3 regions of the Paracholeplasma manati genome follow, and region 1 is predicted to be linked to each of the others. Evidence: a T-box and tRNA genes for the amino acid it is inferred to sense, from the RefSeq annotation. Region 1 holds a T-box; the other regions hold tRNA genes.

Region 1 (6,363 bases):
TGTGAACAATAATTCAGGTTAAATTTATACCCACAAGCTAGACCTTTCTTGATGGGTTGATTATGATATAATATAAGTAAAGAAACGAGGAAAAAACATATGGAATCTGTATTCAGTAAAATCATTAAAAGAGAAATCCCTGCCCACATCGTGTACGAAGACGAATTCGTCATCGCATTCTTAGATATCACTCAAGCTACAAAAGGACATACATTGGTCGTCCCTAAGGTACAATATGAGACGATTTTCGATATGCCAGAAGCACTCTCAGGAAAAGTCTTTGAAGTGGCTACTAAGGTTGCGAAAGCCATTCAAAAAGCGTTCAATCCTGAAGGGTTAAACATCTTAAGTAACAACGGTGCTTTCGCTTCACAAAGCGTTTTTCACTTTCATATCCACTTGATTCCACGCTACCAAGGTGATGACTTGGTAAACATGAAGATGGTCAACCACGTGAATGAAATTTCGAAACAAGACTTCGAAAAAAGAAAAGAAGCCATTAAAGCTTCTTTATCGTGAATTTGACGCCATTATCCACATTTTCAACCGACAGCGAAAAGCCAAATCGATTGAACGTCTTCTGGACGATGGACATACCTATACCAAACTGGCCTTTTGAACCTTTTTCATAAGGCTTGAATCCATCTTTAATGTATTTGTCTTCAATTGCGGGGCCGTCGTTATAGAACGATAAGGTCCCGTTTTTCATTGTAATAACGATTTTTGTTTTCGCGTAACGAATCGCGTTATCAATCAAATTTTCAACGGATGTGTAAAAATATTCTTTAACCCCAATGTATTTCGAGTGATCTAAATCGGTAATCACTTCAACTGAACCAAAGCGGTGTTTGTTGTTTTGGATGACATTGATGATGATATCTTTCATATTCACTTCTTCGAGTGTATGGTTCATTTCGATGTTGTTGATCTTATTGAGTTCCAACAACATACGTACTTTAGATTGGAGTTTTTCGGTTTGTTTGATGATGATTTTCGCATCTCCAACGTCGGTTGTGCCATCCATCATCGCTTCTGCGTAGGATTGAATGACTGAAATCGGTGTTTTTAAGTCATGAGACACGTTTTGAAACATCTCTTGTTTGGTTTTTTCATTCTCGCGAATTTCTAAACGTAAATCTTCAACGCTTCTCGCGAGTTCTGCGATTTCATCCTCACCATCGAGATGGACTTTATTTTCATAACCTGTTTTATTGAATGTACTGACTTCTTTTTGAATGTGTCTGATGCGTGCTGCGGTTTGTCTACTCCACATCGCGATGATGGTATTCCCAATAAAGACGATGATGGCGAAGGACAAGAAAGTTCCTAAGAATGTGGTCAATACTTCTTCACGCATGGTGGATGCTTTGATTGAATCGATGTAGGAATTGTCCATCACAGCGATCATGTATTCTGAAGTTTCTGTATCAATAATCAAACGTTCTTGTATGTCTAAATAATAGATACCTGTAGAGTCGCTATAGATAAAATCACCTAAATAAGCAGCTTCAATGATACGGTTAATGCGTTCGATATCACCATCCAACATCGCGTTGGCATTTGGCGATACAATGCGGTTTGTCACGTCCGCACGGAACGTGGAAACCCGGTTGACAGTCACGAGGATGTAGCCTAAATAATCTTCTCGATCCTTAGGCAATTCAATGCTCGCTTCTAAGTAGGTTTCTACTTGGTTACGGGCCAATCCTAAATAGACGGTTTGGTAATTTCGCCAGGAAATATACCCAAAGATCATCGAGGATAAAATGGTGACTGTCGTAAATAGAATGACTACTTGAGTCGACAGCTTAAACTTTTTCATTATAACAATCGGTATCCATAACCATAGATGGTTTCAATCATGAGATTCGGCATCTTTTGTCTAAGTCTTCTCAACAAGTCATCGACGACTCTATCGGATCCATAATAATCTTGACCCCAAACATGGGCGAGAATTTGTTCTCTGGAGAATGCTTGGTTTTTATTTTCGACAAAGAACAACATCAATTCAAATTCTTTATTGGTGAGTTCAATCACTTGATCGTTTTCCTTGATGATACGTTTTTCAATGTTGATTTCATAACTATCGTATTTGAGTAAGTTCGGGCTGACACGATTCGCTCTTCTTAAAATGGCTTTTACCCTTAAGATGAGTTCTCTTGGTGAATATGGTTTTGCAAGATAATCATCTGAACCCAATTCAAGACCTCTGATCTTATCTAAATCGTGGTCACGCGCAGAGGTAAAAATAACCGACACTTTCGGATTCTTTTCTTTGATGGCCGCGATTAGATCATAACCATTGATATCCCCGGTGAGCATGATGTCTAAAATCCATAGGTCGATATCATCCGCCACGTGGGTCATCGCGTCTTCACCAGATTCAAATAATGAGACTTCATAACCTTCTTTGATCAAGTACTTTTTAATGATCGAAGCTAAGTCTTGTTCATCTTCTACATAGTAAATTTTCATGGTTTAACCTCCAAAAAAATAAAGAAAGTGCCCCTTTTTAAGGCACTTTCATTATAACATAGGAAGGTAGGAGAAAAAATAAGTTATCAGTATGTACACATTATATCTATAAATTATGGGTAAATTATCACATAATTATGGATTTTTGTGTTACTTGATGACGGTCGTATGCATGTACTGTACAAGCACATCCGGTACAGTGATTGTTCCGTCTTCGTTTTGATAATTCTCCATAATGGCGATCATTGTTCTACCAACAGCTAAACCAGATCCATTCAAGGTATGAACATATTCGGTCTTCGCGTCTTTCGTACGTTTGAAACGAATGTTTCCGCGTCTCGCTTGATAATCTTCAGCATTGGAAATCGAACCAATTTCTCGATAGGTGTTTTGGCTAGGAATCCATACTTCAATGTCGTATGTCTTCGCCATACCAAAGCCCATATCACCTGTCGATAACGCAACCACACGATAAGGTAACTTCAAGAGTTGTAAGACTTTCTCAGAGTTCTTTAACATCTTTTCAAGTTCTGCATAAGAATCTTCTGGTTTGGTAAATTTGATGAGTTCCACTTTATTGAATTGATGTTGTCTCAAAATCCCTTTGGTATCTCTACCTGCAGAACCCGCTTCACTTCTAAATGCAGTGGTATAGGAAACAAACTTAAGTGGTAATAAATCACCATCGATGATTTCATCACGATACATGTTGATGGTTGGTACTTCCGCGGTTGGGTTTAAATACCATGTATCTTCATCTGATGTTACTTTATAGGAATCCGCTTTGAATTTAGGGAATTGGCCTGTGGCATACATCGATGCTTCATTGATCAAATATGGTGGCATAATCTCGGTATACCCATGGTCTTCTGAGTGTAAATCCATCATGAATTGGATTAAGGAACGTTCTAAACGTGCCCCCATACCTCTATCGATGACGAAACGAGCACCGGTAATCTTAGCTGCTCTTTGGAAATCTAAAACACCCAACTTTTCACCCAAATCCGCGTGGTCTTTGATTGGAAATGTGAATTCTTTAGGTGTACCCCAGTCTCTAATCAAGACATTGTCTTTATCATCAATCCCGATCGGTGTGGTTTTCGATGGGATGTTTGGTGTGATGAGGAGTTTTTCTAAAATATAAGCGTCGATTTCGGCGATTTTTTCATCGTCTAATTTGATTTGTTCGCCAATTTGTCTCACTTGGTCTTTGATCGCTTCGGTATCTACACCTTTTTTAGCCAATAAACCAATCTCTTTGGATTTGGTATTGCGTTCGCTTTTTAGTTTTTCGACTGTTGAAATTAGGTTTCTTCTTTCTTCGTCTTTTTGTACAACTTCTCTTAAATAACTGAAGTCACCACCTCTGGTGTTCAGTCTGTCGATTGCTTCATCGAGATTTTCTCTAATCCATTTAATATCTAACATGATTTGTCCCCCTTTGTTAGAAAAAAAAGTCCAAAAGAATTTGCATTCTTAAGGACGAAATAGTCGCGGTACCACCTTAATTCTACCTGTACCTACAGATAGCACTTAAACATTTTAACGCTTGTCAGCGGGTGGGATTAGCACCTCTCCTGAGTGGAATTCATATAGTACTTATGGGTTCACACCAACCACCCACTCGCTGAAAATAGTCACTATATTACGGTTCAGTCATCGATTTGGTTTAATTATAACCTGTTTTTCAGTTAAAGTAAATAGATGACCGGTTGGCAAAGAAAAAATACGACCTCTGGGTTGAGGTCGTATCCATCCATTTATTTGGGTTAAACCATTGGGATGTAACCAATCATCGGTATGATTTGTTGATTGAAGAAGTCGATACGATAACCGATAACGATACCTGTGATTTCCACCATTTGTCCAACCTGCATTTGAAGGTTTTGATAGGCGATGGTCACATTGCCGAGCAATACGATTTGAATACCAGGTACGGATAGATATAATTCGCCTCCATTATCCATCAATATGCCTTGAATGGTAATCAACTGACCCAATAATGAACCATTGAACTCCTGATTGATGATCAAGGATTCGGTTGGAACCACCATAGGTACCCCTAGAGGTATTGGTAATAACATCTGGTGGATTACCACTTGATCGATATAGGACATACCTTCGTATGGTTCATAGACAAAGCCCGATAGAATCATTTCCACCCCTGTGAATGGGTGTAGATCATTGGTCATGGTGATGAAATATCCAAACCCAGAAGCATCTTTCACATAGACCATGGTATCAAAATGGAATTGCATCGAAGCGATTATGACCTTTAAGAATACACGTTCACCCAAGTGATTCATTTGAGCTTCTTGGAGGGTAATGATTGGGTAAGGGGTGAGCGTAATGGTGAGACTTTGACTGTAAGTAATGTCGATATAGGTCACTTCAATGGTGATATCGGTTTGATAAGTTTCGGTGACTTCTGAAACCGTTACAGACCCTTGATTGAATCCAATGAGTGACTGGTTGATACCATCGTTGATGATTTGGATGGTCCCGTGGAAATACGGATGTTCGATAGGATAATTGGTCACTTCACCCGTGTAATATGGGTGGTCCATCGCGTGAACAGCGTAATTCAATATTTCTGCTGTGATGTCTTCGGCGGTCAACGTTAAGATTTGATACGTCAATGGTTCACCGGTAAATAGTGCGGTAATCATGAGTTTTCCGTACATTTCAATACCGACAAAATACACTTGAATGCTGACCAATTGTTGGTTTAATTCCAACAAAACATCGTGTGCTATCATTGATGATTCGATGAGTTGAACATCGTAAATACCGTTGGTTAAGAAGAATATGCCATCACGATTTTCAATGTGGCCTTCATAGGTTGTATAGAAAGCGAGATTCGCTCCATTCGGATCTAGTAAGCCTGTATCGTAAAGTGAAATGGTTGAAAGCGTTGGATCACTGTCATCGAAGCCGATGACTGCAGCCATCGCATCATACCCATAAGCATTCACTTGAACGGTACCGTATACGTAATTGACATAGCCATATACCAAAATGACATCGTCAATGTTATACCCACCAAAACCTTCTAGGACAATCATGCCTGTTGGGTCTTCAACGATAGTATGCATATCATCTAAAGCACGAACCGTACCACTGATGACAACAAATTCACCATCTTCTCTGAGGGAAACATCGATCATACTGGTGATGTTATAAGGTTCAATGGTGATGGTATAAACCACCACTTCTTGATAGGTACCAATGAGGGCTGTGACTTGGAGTGAAATGGTTGAGGTTGATTCAACCAACTGAATGACATAATCATTGATATACGCGAAACCATCGAGGATTTCATACGTTAAATACGCGTCAAATATGTCAAAGTATTCAGGCATATCCAATCGTTGATATGGATGATGAATGGTGTATTCAAAGTGTTCATATCCCATACCAATGAGGGCTGCCATCTTTTCTTCATCGGTGGTGTAAGCCAATTGAATGCCGCTGTGTCCGCCACCATAATACAAGACTGGTTCATTTTGAACATCGTCATAATGGATGAATGCTTTGATGGTAATCTTAAGTCCTGTAAAATCCTTGAGTACTTGATGTTCATTAATGTCTTTAAACCAAACGACTTCTAATGTGTCTTCGTCGTACAATTGAATGCCACCCATGTCTTCAGAAACTGTACCCGTGATGACGATGTAAGTTGCCCAAGGGTCTGTTGGACCCACTTGGGTAGCTTGATACATCGACATCGGTACGGCTGGTGTCATTGGCGTATTGTTGCTCGAAATATAGAGTGTTTGATAAGCATCAACCTTTAACGCCAACTCACCTTCGTAATCGACAACCATACCTTGGAACTGTACACGGTCATACACATCAAAGTAGTGTTTACCCAAAATGAGCATATAC
Region 2 (6,363 bases), on a different contig from region 1:
AAATGATGATCCCTATGATATAAGCAACATAGATATCATCTAGATAAAATGCAACATATAGGAACACTAAAGATACAACTATTGAAATAACAAAATATTTATGATTATCATCATATTTGAAAATTCTTTTTCTCATCAAATGCTCACCTATTCTATTTTTCTAAGATATATGGGTTCAATACAATTTTAACAATTATGCAAAATGGCTAAAGGCCTAAAATATAAATTCCATCATAATTCAATGCTTCATTTAGCCATTCAATCATGATTTCGTAATCGGTGGGTTTTGATATAAGAATGCTATGAATATAATCCTTTATTTGTTCTTTTGGAAAATAAGTAACTCCATAAGAATCTATAAATCCTGTTTTATGATTATGCTTTTATGTCAATAAAGTGGACACATTAAGTGAGAATTTCTTACTTTGAGTAATACACTTGGTAAGGCGTTTGATAATCGATTGAACTATGAATTCTTTTACGATTATAAAACCCTTCAATATATTCGAAGATTACCATCTTGGCTTCTTCAAATGTCTTTAAAACCATACGACTTAGTTTTTCTCTTTTGATGATGGAATGAAAAGTTTCGATAGGGGCGTTATCATATAGTGTGCCTTTTCTTGAGTACGAATGAATCATTTCATACATCTCAATGAACTGTTCAACATCATTGCTTAAATACTGACTACCTAAGTCTGATTGAACCATAATGCCTTTTGTTTGTTTTGTCTTATACACAGCTTGACGTAGTGACTCTAGAACAATTTCTTGTTTCATGTGACGTTGATAACTATACCCAATAATCATTTTAGAATGTAAATCCATAACAGATGCTAGATATGTCCAACCATCATAAACGGTCCAGATATAGGTGATATCCATCACCCATTTCTGATTTGGATAAAGCGTTGAGAAATCTTGATTCATGATGTTTTCTTTATCATCAGGCGCTTTAGAAGATGAGCCTGGCTTGTATTTCTTAGTGATGATAGATCTAAGCAATCGCCTCATATAGACGCTTACACGTTTAAGTGAAGCGTAATAGCCCTGTTTAATCAATTCCTTACGAATCTTGGGTGCACCATAGATACTGTCAAACTCATTATAGATTTCAATGATTTTTGATTCGAGTTCTAATCTTCTAATTTCTCGATCAGACATCATGTGTGTGAATATCTTATAGACCGTGCTGCGGTTTAAATGTAGCACTTTACACATCACCTTAATCGGATAAATATGCTTGAATAACTTGATAAAGTCGACTTTTTCTTTTAAGGTTTTCGAGCGAATATGGCGGTCGCTTTTTTTAGGATTTCATTTTCCATTTCTAGTTCCCTTATTCGCTTTTCTAACGCTTTGATTTCTTTAGGTGTAACTAACTTACCATCTTCAGTGATCACTGGTGTAAGTTCTTTTGTCCATTTGTAGATTGTCCCTGTGGGTATGCCATACTCACGGGACAGCTTAGATACCGATTGCCCGCTTTGAAATAGTTCGACTAATTGTTGTTTAAATTCGTTTGAATATCGATTGCCTGTTGAAGACATAAAAGAATCAACTCCTTCCTTATATTCTAACATAAGAAGGATTCTTACTCTTCGTGTCTACTGTTCTATATTAACAGCAATCAGCATTATCTATTATTTCGAGTTTTTACATTAATTATATAATTCATTATAACATAATCCAACTTCCTTAAGTAATCAGAATATTTACATATACCATGAAAGAGTATTAATGAATCTAAATAAAACACTTTATGAAAAGATACATGTCATTTGGTTTAGTTGTTGTTCTCAATATACTCTAGTTAGTTAGGCGAATTTTCATCCGCCATTTTCCGCCGTGGTAGGAATTCAACTCTCAATACAAAAAAGTGTTACATCCAGTAAAATTTGGACTGTAGCGCTTTTAATATACATTTAGGGTGTAGATATTTGACCTATACACCCTTACATTTATTATCAAACAGCAACCAAAAATAAAAAAGTCTTCTGCTTTCACAGTAGACTTTAGATATCTGAATGGCGGAGAAAGGGGGATTTGAACCCCCGCGGCGATCTCTCGCCCTACTGGTTTTCGAGGCCAGACCCTTCAGCCGGACTTGGGTATTTCTCCAGCATTTTCAATTATAACATATTCTTGGATTTTTCCAATAGTAAGAAGAAAAAATCCACGATTGACGTGGATTTTTGACTTATATTTGAACTCTTTGTTTGTATTTCTTAAATAAGACATAAATCAGTAAGCCATTGACGATAAAACCTAAGATGTAGTACCAAAACTCATTCAACAAATAATCACTTGGAATTAAAGACATCGATACGAGTCTCGCTGCCCAAAACCCTGGGACAATCCCTAAGAAGAGTTCTGTCCAGTTGGTTAGGAATAAGGAAGCGATGGGAATCATCACGAGGATCCCTGTGGCTTTCATAAAGACGAACCCTTCGACCTTGTTGCTTGCGAAAGCATTGATGAATAACGCGAGCATTGGGGCCTGTAAGGCAGCCAATAGCGATATGCCAATCATGTTTAAGACAGAGGATTCAAACAGCTTGGTGATATAAACCAATAAGAATGTGGCTAAGAAACCAAGTACATAAGAGAATAATAACTTGATACCCACATAATGGGATACCTTGATCGGTGTGATCTTTAACGAGAACAAGACATTGTCGTCTTGGTCATCGAGTAAGGTAAATCCAGTAATTGCACCAAACATAAAGGAAGTCATCAAGACAAATACCAACGCGACGATGTTTGAAACCAACAACCCCACTTCTTCTCTAAGATACGGGATTAAATAATAAGCGACAATACCAATAATGACTGGATACACCATAAAGAACAGATACATCTTATCTCTTAAGATGTTTTTCATTTCATGTTTTAAGACACGGATAAACATATTATATGCCCCCTTGTCTCACAGCGTAAGCTTTATACGCTGGTTTGATATAGAAGAGATAACCCAAAGTACCCGCGACAATCAACCACACCAAACTGATGGCGGATGCGAGCGTAAACGCGCCACCAAAGCCGAGTGCGATGAGCTCTGCAGAGGCTTGGGCTGGGGTAATGAGTAAGGCATAACGCCAGAAGTCGCCTTTAAACAAAATATTGAACTGATGTAAAATCGATGGGATGGATAAGAAAATGATGAACATCATGACACCTAACAACATCGATGTAAAATCTTTAGAATGGTATGAGAAGACATACCCTAATAAACTATGGAATGCGATGGAGATGATTAAAATGGGAATCATCCAAAAGAAATTCACAGTCACACCTTTGACAAAATAGAATACCAAAATGATGAGCATCGAGGATAACAACATATGAATCGTATTCGCGATGACTTTCGATAAAATTTGTTCATCGGTTGAGGTCGGTGTGACCAATAACGTCGAAATGGTTTGTTCAGACTTCTCAAAAAACATGATCGAACCAATGAAGATAACGCTCATCATGGTGGCGTCAATCATGATGATCATCGGCAACATTTGTTCTAATATGTCCATATCATCGATGAAATATAGCACCAAACCCCACACAAAAGCCACCAATAACGATACCGTGGTCACACGGTATTTGTTCAATCGAAGGAGTTCGCCTTTGATTAAAAATGCCATTCTAGGACTCATGACTTAAACCAACCCCTGTCACTTGGATGAAGATTTCTTCGAGTGTGGTTTCCCCACTGTGTATGGTTTCAATGTCTTTGGTTTGAATGAGTTTCACGAAGTCCTCATTTTGACCAATCTTGTCCATTGGGAAACTTTGACTGAGGGTATGTCCTTGTTCTTTGTATTCGACTTTGATGGTTCTTTGACCATATTTGATCTTTAAGTTTCTTGGGGAGTCGATTTCTTTGATTTCACCGTTTACAATAAAAGCCACACGGTCACACAATTGGTCGATATCGGCCATGATGTGTGACGTAATGAAGACAGTTCCACCATTTTGTTTATAGGTTTTAATCAAGTTTTTTAAAATCATCGCGTTCGCTGGATCTAACCCATTGGTCGGTTCATCTAAGAACAACATCTCTGGGTCATTGAGCATTGCTCTAACGAAGTTTAAACGGATTTTCATCCCTTTAGAATATTCAGACACCAGTTTGTCCCTATCTTCCCACAAACCGACTTTTTTCATCAAAGATTCCACATCGATGTTCTTCTTATACAGTTTCTTAAAGAATTCGATGTTTTCCATCGCGGTGAGTTTTGAAAAGTGAATCGGCATTTCAAAAGAGACCCCAATGTTTTCAAAGAAGCTTTGGTCGAGTTCTTGAAGGGATTTACCATCGTAATAAATCGCACCTTCATATCGGTCTAATAATTTGATTAAAATCTTTTGAGTGGTACTCTTCCCTGCCCCAGAAGGTCCTAAAAATCCGAAGATTTCTCCTTTTTGGATATCAAAGGAAATACCTTTGATGGTAGGTAAGTCATTCTTTGGATACGTAAATCTCAAATCTTTTACACTAAACATGGTTTAATATTCCTTTCTTGAGGATGTCTAACATCTCATCGAGTTTGTGTTCCCAAACACTTTCGTCGTATTTGTCATATATAAAACTATCTAATGATATCCGAGTAGTCATTTCATTGATCAGTTCAGACAACATTTTCGAATCAATCGTTTCACGGATGATGCCTAACTGTTGGTCTTGTTTGATCCAAGCTTCGTAAGTATCTACGACTTTATTCTCCCAACCGCCTTTAATCAAGAGGTCTTTGTAGTAGTCGCTTTCATACATCTTTTTCGCAACCTCCACCAATTCAGGGTAAGCTTTTTTAAACACCAATCCCTGTTTGAATAAGGTTTCGATCCGTTCAAAGAATGTTAACGTCGGACTCATGAAGATGTCCTTAAAGTAATCCATCTTTAAAGATGCGATGTGGCTGAAATAGTACTGATAGAGGTCTTCTTTGTCTTCAAAGTACTGATAGAAAGAACCCCTGGGTATTTCTGCATCTCTGACAATATTCGCAATTGATAAATGCTCAAAGGTATGAATCGATAGTTCTTTCGTCATCGCCTGCATGAGTTTCTCTTTTTTATGTGGTTTTAGGTTGATGAACGTTTCCTTTGGCATATGTCCTCCAAAAGTGACACGCCTGTCACATTTATAGTATAGACCTAAAAATTAACCCTGTCAATAAAAAAACACAGCTTTTGACTGTGTTCTTAGGCTTTTTCAATGTCTTGATTGAGTTTCTTTACGAGCGTTTCTATGAGAAACGCCATGAGGACTAAGATGATGGTAATCGCGAAGATTTGATCGTAATTTAAGTTCACCCGTGCTTGGTAGATGAGTTTACCAATCCCGTTTTGGGCTTGGGTGATGAATTCTGCCATCACGATGACTTTAAGCCCTAACCCCAAGGATTGTAGGAATCCAAGGAGAATGAATGGTCTCGTTATCGGAAAATACAAATATTCAATACTCGAGAAAAAGGTGCCTTTTTCAAGTTTATACACATCGATATAACTTGAATCGATGGCATTTAGTCCACTCAAGATGGCTTGATATAAAATCGGAAAAATCATTAAAAATGTGATGATGTAGGTGGTTAAACTAAAATGAACCAAAACAAATGTGATGAGGATGACAGAGACTAAAGGGATGGTTCTAAATAAAACCATGTACGGATGTAAGAATGTTTCTATGTGTCTAAAGTGATAACTCAAAAAGGCCAGTATCATTGCTAAGGCAAGCGAGATGCCGATGCATATGCCAAGTCGCACGAAAGTGTGCATCATTGCAAGCACGGCATCCCTGCTGCCGAAAAGCCTGAATAAAGCCCTGATGGTATCTTCGATCGATGGCATCAATAGCGGGTGATCCACCCACAAATAAATGAGGTACCATACGATGAAAATCGATAGAATTGAAGACAATCTCATCCAATGTTTCATAGTTTACCTGTAAAAATCGTCGTTCGGTATTTGTCCGATAAAGTTTGGGTTAAAATCATAAATGAGTTGATAAAAGGTGTTTAGGGCATCTTTCGCATCCGCACTGACTAAAAAATCAATGTTTGAACGATTAATTGCTGGATTAAAAGCCGCTTCTGGTAATTCTATCCCGAGTGATTTCAAAACGGTTAAAGCGTCGTCACTGTGTTTGAGTTTATATATGGATTGAATCAGTCTCGAATGAAATAAATCCAAATCCCGTGAGGAGATATTTTTATGTACAAATACACCGGCTTGAGGAAAACCCGTTTCTCCTGTGATGTTTTGATACTCACTTTGTAAATCGACATATTGAAGCGTCTTTTTGGTTTGTAAAATACTCATGCTCGGTTCTGCGATCAAATAAATCTTGGAGGAATCCAATAAATACGC
Region 3 (6,363 bases), on a different contig from region 1:
CATCGCGTATGTTTTTTGAATCGATGGGGACATGGCTACATAATTAGCATAAGCTTTGGGTGTTTGGGTAAGTCGTGCCTTGAATCCCTCCAGATCAAAATCTTCTGGTGGTAAATCAGCACGGTCCCAGCACCCATTTTTTTTCGCAATCTTTACTGCTTCATACCCGGGGGCTTTCATCTTATTTTCTCTAATTAAACGTTCAATCGTCTTTTTGTTCTTCGTAGACCAAACACTTTTGGTACGTCTTTGTGCGAAATACTTTAAATAGTAATCAGCGTCTAAACGCTTGTTTGTGCTATCAATCCAACCATAGCATAACGCAATTTCAACCGCCAAGTCGGCGGTTAATTTGGGTTCGTTCTTTTTAGAGATTTTCAGCCAAAAACTCGGACCATTGACATGTGAATTTAAGTAATCTTCAAAGTCGATTGTATTTTCAAAATAAAGAATATCCATATGTACCCTCCTTTAAACCTATTTAGTGATATGATAAATCTAGGTGATTGGATGAACTATATAGATATTATAGAACAAAGACAACAGAAAAAACGGAAAATTTTAGTCGAACAAACAGATGTTCTACTAGAACCACTGAAAACAGCTTTAGAACAGGCATCACACAAGGTACAAGTATTGTTTGCTTTTAGGTGTGTTGAGTCCCTTAAAGAGGTACTAGATGACTTTCACACCGATCATGGATTGTTAAAAAGGGCTTTGGAAAATGGTAGAAGATGGGCTCGTGGTGAAATCAAAATGACGTTGGTGAGGCCCGATATCCTAGCCATTCACCAATTGGCTAAAGAAACCACTAGCCCCATCCTTACGGCCTATTTACATGCCTATGCACAAGGATTATCCGTCATTCATACCCCTAAACATGCTTTGGGCTTACCCATTTATGAATTGACAGGACTCATTTTACAACAACCCAATAATCTGAGCCTTTTAGAAGAGAAAGTTAGAACTTATCTACATCTATTGAATGAAGCTAAGGCACAACCCTTCACAGGTACTTGGGCAAAGTTCATTCAAGGATGAAAGCATTTTTGTTATTTACTATGTAAATATCCTAAGGCTACATGTTATACTAAATGAGAAGAAGGTGTATGATATGAAAGACTATACAATCCGATTTAAAGATTGTTCAATATATTATGAGATGCATGAAAATAAGACCAAACCAACCTTGGTTTTTTTACATGGGTATACGTCTAGTTTAAACGTGTTTGAATCCATCATCGTAACCTTTAAAAAAGATTATCAACTACTATTGATAGATTTACCAGGTCACGGCAAGAGTGGTGTTTCTAGTGCAGTGGGTTTCAAGGATATGCCTGAAATCATGAAAAGTATATTGGATTACCAAGAAATTTCGAGTGCCTATTTTTTAGGCGTAGATGTGGGTTCTTTGGTTGCGCAAGGGTTTGGTCATATTTATCCTGAACATGTGAATGCCTTGGTATCTGTAGGCAGTTACTCCATCTACCACGATTCTTGTAAAAAAGTGAGCAATGAACATGTCTTCTCTAATGCTTTGTTGTCATTCAAATGGCTCTTTGCATTTAAAAAATACCTTCATCATTATGCCAATATCGCAGCGATTACAGAAACAGGATTGACAAAGTTTAAAACATCCCAAACCCAATTCAAACGTTCTGGTTTAAAAGCGTATAAAGGATTGAATCGTTTTTACAAATGGGACAAACCAACCAAGCATTATCCCATTTATGTGGTATGTGGTGAATTTGAAGAAGAAGTCATCAAAGACGCATCGATTCAATTTGAACAAAAAGTACCAAATGCCTTATTGGAAGGTTTTAATAAGAGTAAACGTGTTGTATTTTTAGATCAACCGAGATTATTTATTGAACATGTCCAAACATTTTTGAAATCACATTTGAAATGATTTGATACAATATAATAGACACATATATACGGGGGTATATGAACCATATGGAAAATAAACGCAAATTAGTATTGAATTTCTTTATTACCAGCTTTAATGGGATGGCCATCGGGTTATTCTCGACACTCATCATCGGGGTCATTTTAGGACAATTTTCTAAATTGTTTGGGTATTTACCAGGTTTTGATTTCGCGAGTCAAGGGCTATTAGACTTATCCAATATATTAAAACCATTCATGGGCATTGGTATTGGCTTTGGTGTGGCCATCGCTTTGAAGATGGATGGCATCAAATTGGTGGTGGCTGGGGTATCTGGCGGGATCGCAACCAAACTATATAACGACCCAATGGTCGCTTATATCGTCACCATCTCTGTTTATTTAGCATTCAAAGGCGTATTATCCAATAAAACACCGATTGATATTTTATTGGTACCACTCTTAGGTACGCTAGTCGCATACATGGTCGCTTCATTGATTGGGGCACCGATTCAAGAAACCATGCAAGCGATTGGTAGATTCATCGACGCAGCAACCACTTTACAACCATTCCTCATGGGCGTTGTCATCGCAGTCATCATGGGCATGGCACTAACCGCACCGATTTCATCTGCCGCCATCGCCATCGCCATTTCATTGGGCGGGATTGCGGGAGGGGCAGCGGTTGTCGGTTGTTCCGTTCAAATGCTTGGATTCGCAGTCATGTCACGTAAAGATAACAATATTGGTACAGTGATTTCCATCGCCATAGGCACATCGATGTTACAGTTTAAAAACATCCTCAAAAAACCGATTATTTGGTTACCAACCATCTTGGTGTCAGCCATCTTAGGTCCTGTATCCACGTTGATCTTTAAAACACAAACCGTTCCAACGGGTTCAGGTATGGGTACTTCTGGATTGGTAGGTCAATTCGCAACACTTGAAGCGATGGGCACCAACGCTGCAGCATTCTCTGCTATTTTGGTTTTACAAATCGCATTACCGATTGTTTTGGTCTATGTTACAGATGTTCTTTTTAGGAAGTATAACCTAATTCAACCAGGCGATTTGAAGTTATAAAAAAAATTACAATTAGGATTGATTAACCTGCCATTTTACGATATAATATAATGGCTGTTTGGAGAAATACCCAAGTGGTTGAAGGGGCGGGCTTGGAAAGCTCGTAGGTCGGTAACACGGCGCTGGGGTTCAAATCCCCATTTCTCCGCCATCTAACTAGAATAGGCTTGATATCACTATCAAGTCTTTTTTTGTACCTGAATTTAACAAAAATAGTCAAATTTTATTCGTTTTTGGCTGTTTTTCGTGATTATATACTTTAATATCAATAAAGACCTGCAAATATTAATGAGTAAAATTTTATTTTCTACTTCATTGCTTACGCGATTTGGAGTGGGGTGCTAAAAATTTACACGACTACTTTTTATATGATAATTTTTTATGTTATAATTTTAATAATATTATACTAAAAAATATTTATACAAGTCTTGGATAATACTGATAGGAGAGAATGATGTGAAAAAAATACTGATTTTATTTGTTACGGTTTTAATGCTTTCTCTTGTTGGTTGTTCAGATGGAGATCCATATGATTCTATAGTTTCTGGCGATTTCATATATACTAAATGGAGTATGTCTGAGGGTGAAATAGCAATCATTGGATTAAGTGATGAAGGAAAGCAAAAGGATACACTCATTTTCCCTTTTATGCTTGATGGGTTTAAAGTTACTCAAATTGGCTCTACATTTGGGCTTAAGGATAGTGGTCCTTTGATAATAGAGAGTGCTAATAACATTTATTTTGCAAATTCGATTATAAATGTTGAGACAAGTATAGAGTACTTGCAAAATAATGACGATATTATAGTAAATGTTTATCTAGGTGGATTGAATTTTGATTCAAGAATGTATGCATGGACATACAACATTCCTAATTCGAAAGTATATCTAGAAGAATCAATTTACTTTGATTTAGTTAATAGTGAACTAGTATATGGTAATTTTATAGCAGCAAACATTGAATATTATATCGATGAAAACACTTTGTATTTTGTAGACAATGCAGAGGGTACTTTAGTAAATGTAGTACCACCTACACCATATAAAGATGGTTATGAATTTGTTGGCTGGTTTAAAGATACCGATTTTAATCAACCTTTTAATTTCGATGAAGATGTTATACCAGTAAAACAATTTGATGATGAAAATAAACTGATTAATATAACCAAGATTTATTCAAAATGGCAGTAAAGTAATCACAGCAAATCTAATAATGGTTCATCTATATGAAGTGCCTATAAGGCAAATACGACAGTCATTTTGAAAATTTCACTTTGTTAAGCCATTTTGTGGAGGTGCTAAAATTGTATCAAACCTTTATATATTAGACATAATTTCAAAATGAAAGTTGCATCTTGCTATTTTTATATCGAGGGTGGTAGCTATGTGTCTTAGAAAATCATAGCAGAGCAATAAGATGGTACGTGCAGTGAGGAGAATTTTATGGGGTATTGGAAGAGTAGAAATATAAATGCATTTGTCTTTTTATTTGGGTTGTTGATTATATCGCTATCGGTATTTCTAGTAAATGTTTTTCGACTAAGTGGATTTATTTCAGTTATTCCTATTTTTGGATTTATTTTAATTGTTGGAAGTTTATTGCACTTGATAGTAACTCGCAAAAGTATGATTGGTGAGAGTTCATTATATATGAAAAGTAAAGGTATAAACTACATTCCTGCAATTCAATCTAGAATAACACTCAACAGGGGTAAATGGGTTTTGTATTTGGTTGGTTTTGTTTTCACAATAATTTCGTTAATAGCAATAAGATTTGATTCCTTATTAATAACAATAATTCTAATTTTTTTATACGTTTTATATTGCATTTTAGTTTCGATTCTTGATTCAAAATCTGTTACTAAAAAAGAGAAAATAATGGTGTTTCTGAGTATCCCAATCTATCTTTTTGTTGTATTTTCTTCAAATATGAGAATACCTTCAGGAATAGCGATGTCGTGGGTAATGGCTTCTGTAATTCTTGTTATATTAACTTATATAAAAATTTATAAATCGGATAACAAAGAACACTTGTCAAGATTAATTCCAATATTTGGAGGATATATTGCTTATCTTTCAATTATTCAAGATGATTATTATGTGTTCAATCATGTTGGTATAACAGCGTTTGTCTGTTCTGTAGTACTTGTTGTGGCTATTATTGTTTTATATTTTCTTTATAAGAAACAACCAGCTTTAATAACACCGACAGGTTATTTTGTCAGTATCACAATATTCCCTTTAATCATTGGGTTAGCAGTATCGTTTGCTTTTCTTCAACTTAATTATAGTTTTGACTTCAGTCAACAAACAACTGACATTGTTGACATTCTAGGTAAAGATACTTATATTTATGATGGAGATGAAAATTTCTACTTCACATATGATTTTTATGAAAGAGATAGAGTATTTATAACAGAAGAAGAATATGCTAATATCATTGTTGGAGATACCTTTGAAATGAGGTATTATAATGGACTGTTTGGAATCAAGTATTATATATATAAGGAAAACCAATACATAGTTGATCGAGATCACTAATTGAACCGATTTGGGTAAAGGAAGATAATTAGATGTTATAGTGTAAATAAAGGTTCGATACCAGTTATAATAGAACGCATTTGAAAGGTTGGCAATAATAATGAAAGACACTAATAAAAACAAATCATTTCTACAAATTGTATTCGATATTTATTGGTACATAAAAAAAAGAATTAAAATTTTCTTTTGGTTAACAACATTATTTCTGATTATTGTGATAAGCTTGTTGATCTATCTTGACACACATTCTTTTCGAAATATCTGGATTGCCTTTTTGGTTGGTCCTGGGATAATGTTATTTGTATTTATAGGTTATAAGATGCAACAATATGAAGATAAACACGACTTAACTCACTACAAGTTCTATAATGGTGGATTTATTCGAACCACATTCCCAATGAGAAAGCATACTAAAAAGAAAAAATAGGGACTCGATACGATACTGTAAAATGATTTTGTCTTTAATTGCAGGTAATAAAAAGTACACTTCGGTTTATAAAGTAAGGGGAGTAACAAATGAGACATTTCAAATACCCGTTTACAAAGTCCATTAATAAGAAACTACGTATAAAAAGAATTGGATTGTTGGATAAATCAGCTCGACAAAGGTATATATCTAATAGACTTTTCATTTCGTTTATTGGAGTCTCATATTGGGTTTTATTTTTTCTATGCCTTATTAGTATGATTCTCCTTGAGAAAACGATTGAACCCATGATGGGAAAAACGCTTAATATGATTTTGAATATATTAATCAGTCTTGTAATGCCTTTATTGATACTAATCTATCCATATATCAAATTAGAAAAAAAGTATCCGAGACAGTTTTTAGAACCTATACCGAGAGAGCTC

Evidence for each region. A T-box is a leader RNA that pairs with one kind of tRNA and senses whether it is charged. The one in region 1 lies ahead of serS (serine--tRNA ligase), so its partner is inferred to be a tRNA-Ser.
Region 2: it has a tRNA-Ser gene. The T-box ahead of serS (serine--tRNA ligase) is inferred to sense a tRNA for this amino acid. The anticodon was not compared.
Region 3: it has a tRNA-Ser gene. The T-box ahead of serS (serine--tRNA ligase) is inferred to sense a tRNA for this amino acid. The anticodon was not compared.

What each region holds. Positions count from the first base shown of each region.
Region 1 is NZ_JAOVQM010000001.1:302,437-308,799, reverse strand. It holds gene N7548_RS01305 (HIT family protein) at 100-519, shown strand; gene N7548_RS01300 (sensor histidine kinase) at 500-1,822, opposite strand; gene N7548_RS01295 (response regulator transcription factor) at 1,822-2,475, opposite strand; gene serS (serine--tRNA ligase) at 2,626-3,903, opposite strand; T-box leader at 3,951-4,144, opposite strand; gene N7548_RS01285 (InlB B-repeat-containing protein) at 4,245-6,363, opposite strand, start outside.
Region 2 is NZ_JAOVQM010000009.1:46,112-52,474, reverse strand. It holds gene N7548_RS08175 (hypothetical protein) at 1-136, opposite strand, end outside; gene N7548_RS08170 (IS3 family transposase) at 421-1,257, opposite strand; gene N7548_RS08165 (transposase) at 1,275-1,550, opposite strand; tRNA gene N7548_RS08160 (tRNA-Ser) at 2,029-2,121, opposite strand; gene N7548_RS08155 (Rv2686c family ABC transporter permease subunit) at 2,201-2,911, opposite strand; gene N7548_RS08150 (ABC transporter permease) at 2,913-3,650, opposite strand; gene N7548_RS08145 (ABC transporter ATP-binding protein) at 3,640-4,500, opposite strand; gene N7548_RS08140 (TetR/AcrR family transcriptional regulator) at 4,493-5,107, opposite strand; gene N7548_RS08135 (ABC transporter permease) at 5,200-5,931, opposite strand; gene N7548_RS08130 (hypothetical protein) at 5,935-6,363, opposite strand, start outside.
Region 3 is NZ_JAOVQM010000002.1:365,959-372,321, forward strand. It holds gene N7548_RS03890 (YdeI/OmpD-associated family protein) at 1-459, opposite strand, end outside; gene N7548_RS03895 (putative immunity protein) at 511-1,041, shown strand; gene N7548_RS03900 (alpha/beta fold hydrolase) at 1,115-1,909, shown strand; gene N7548_RS03905 (PTS sugar transporter subunit IIC) at 1,948-2,970, shown strand; tRNA gene N7548_RS03910 (tRNA-Ser) at 3,031-3,121, shown strand; gene N7548_RS08920 (InlB B-repeat-containing protein) at 3,427-4,161, shown strand; gene N7548_RS03920 (hypothetical protein) at 4,414-5,511, shown strand.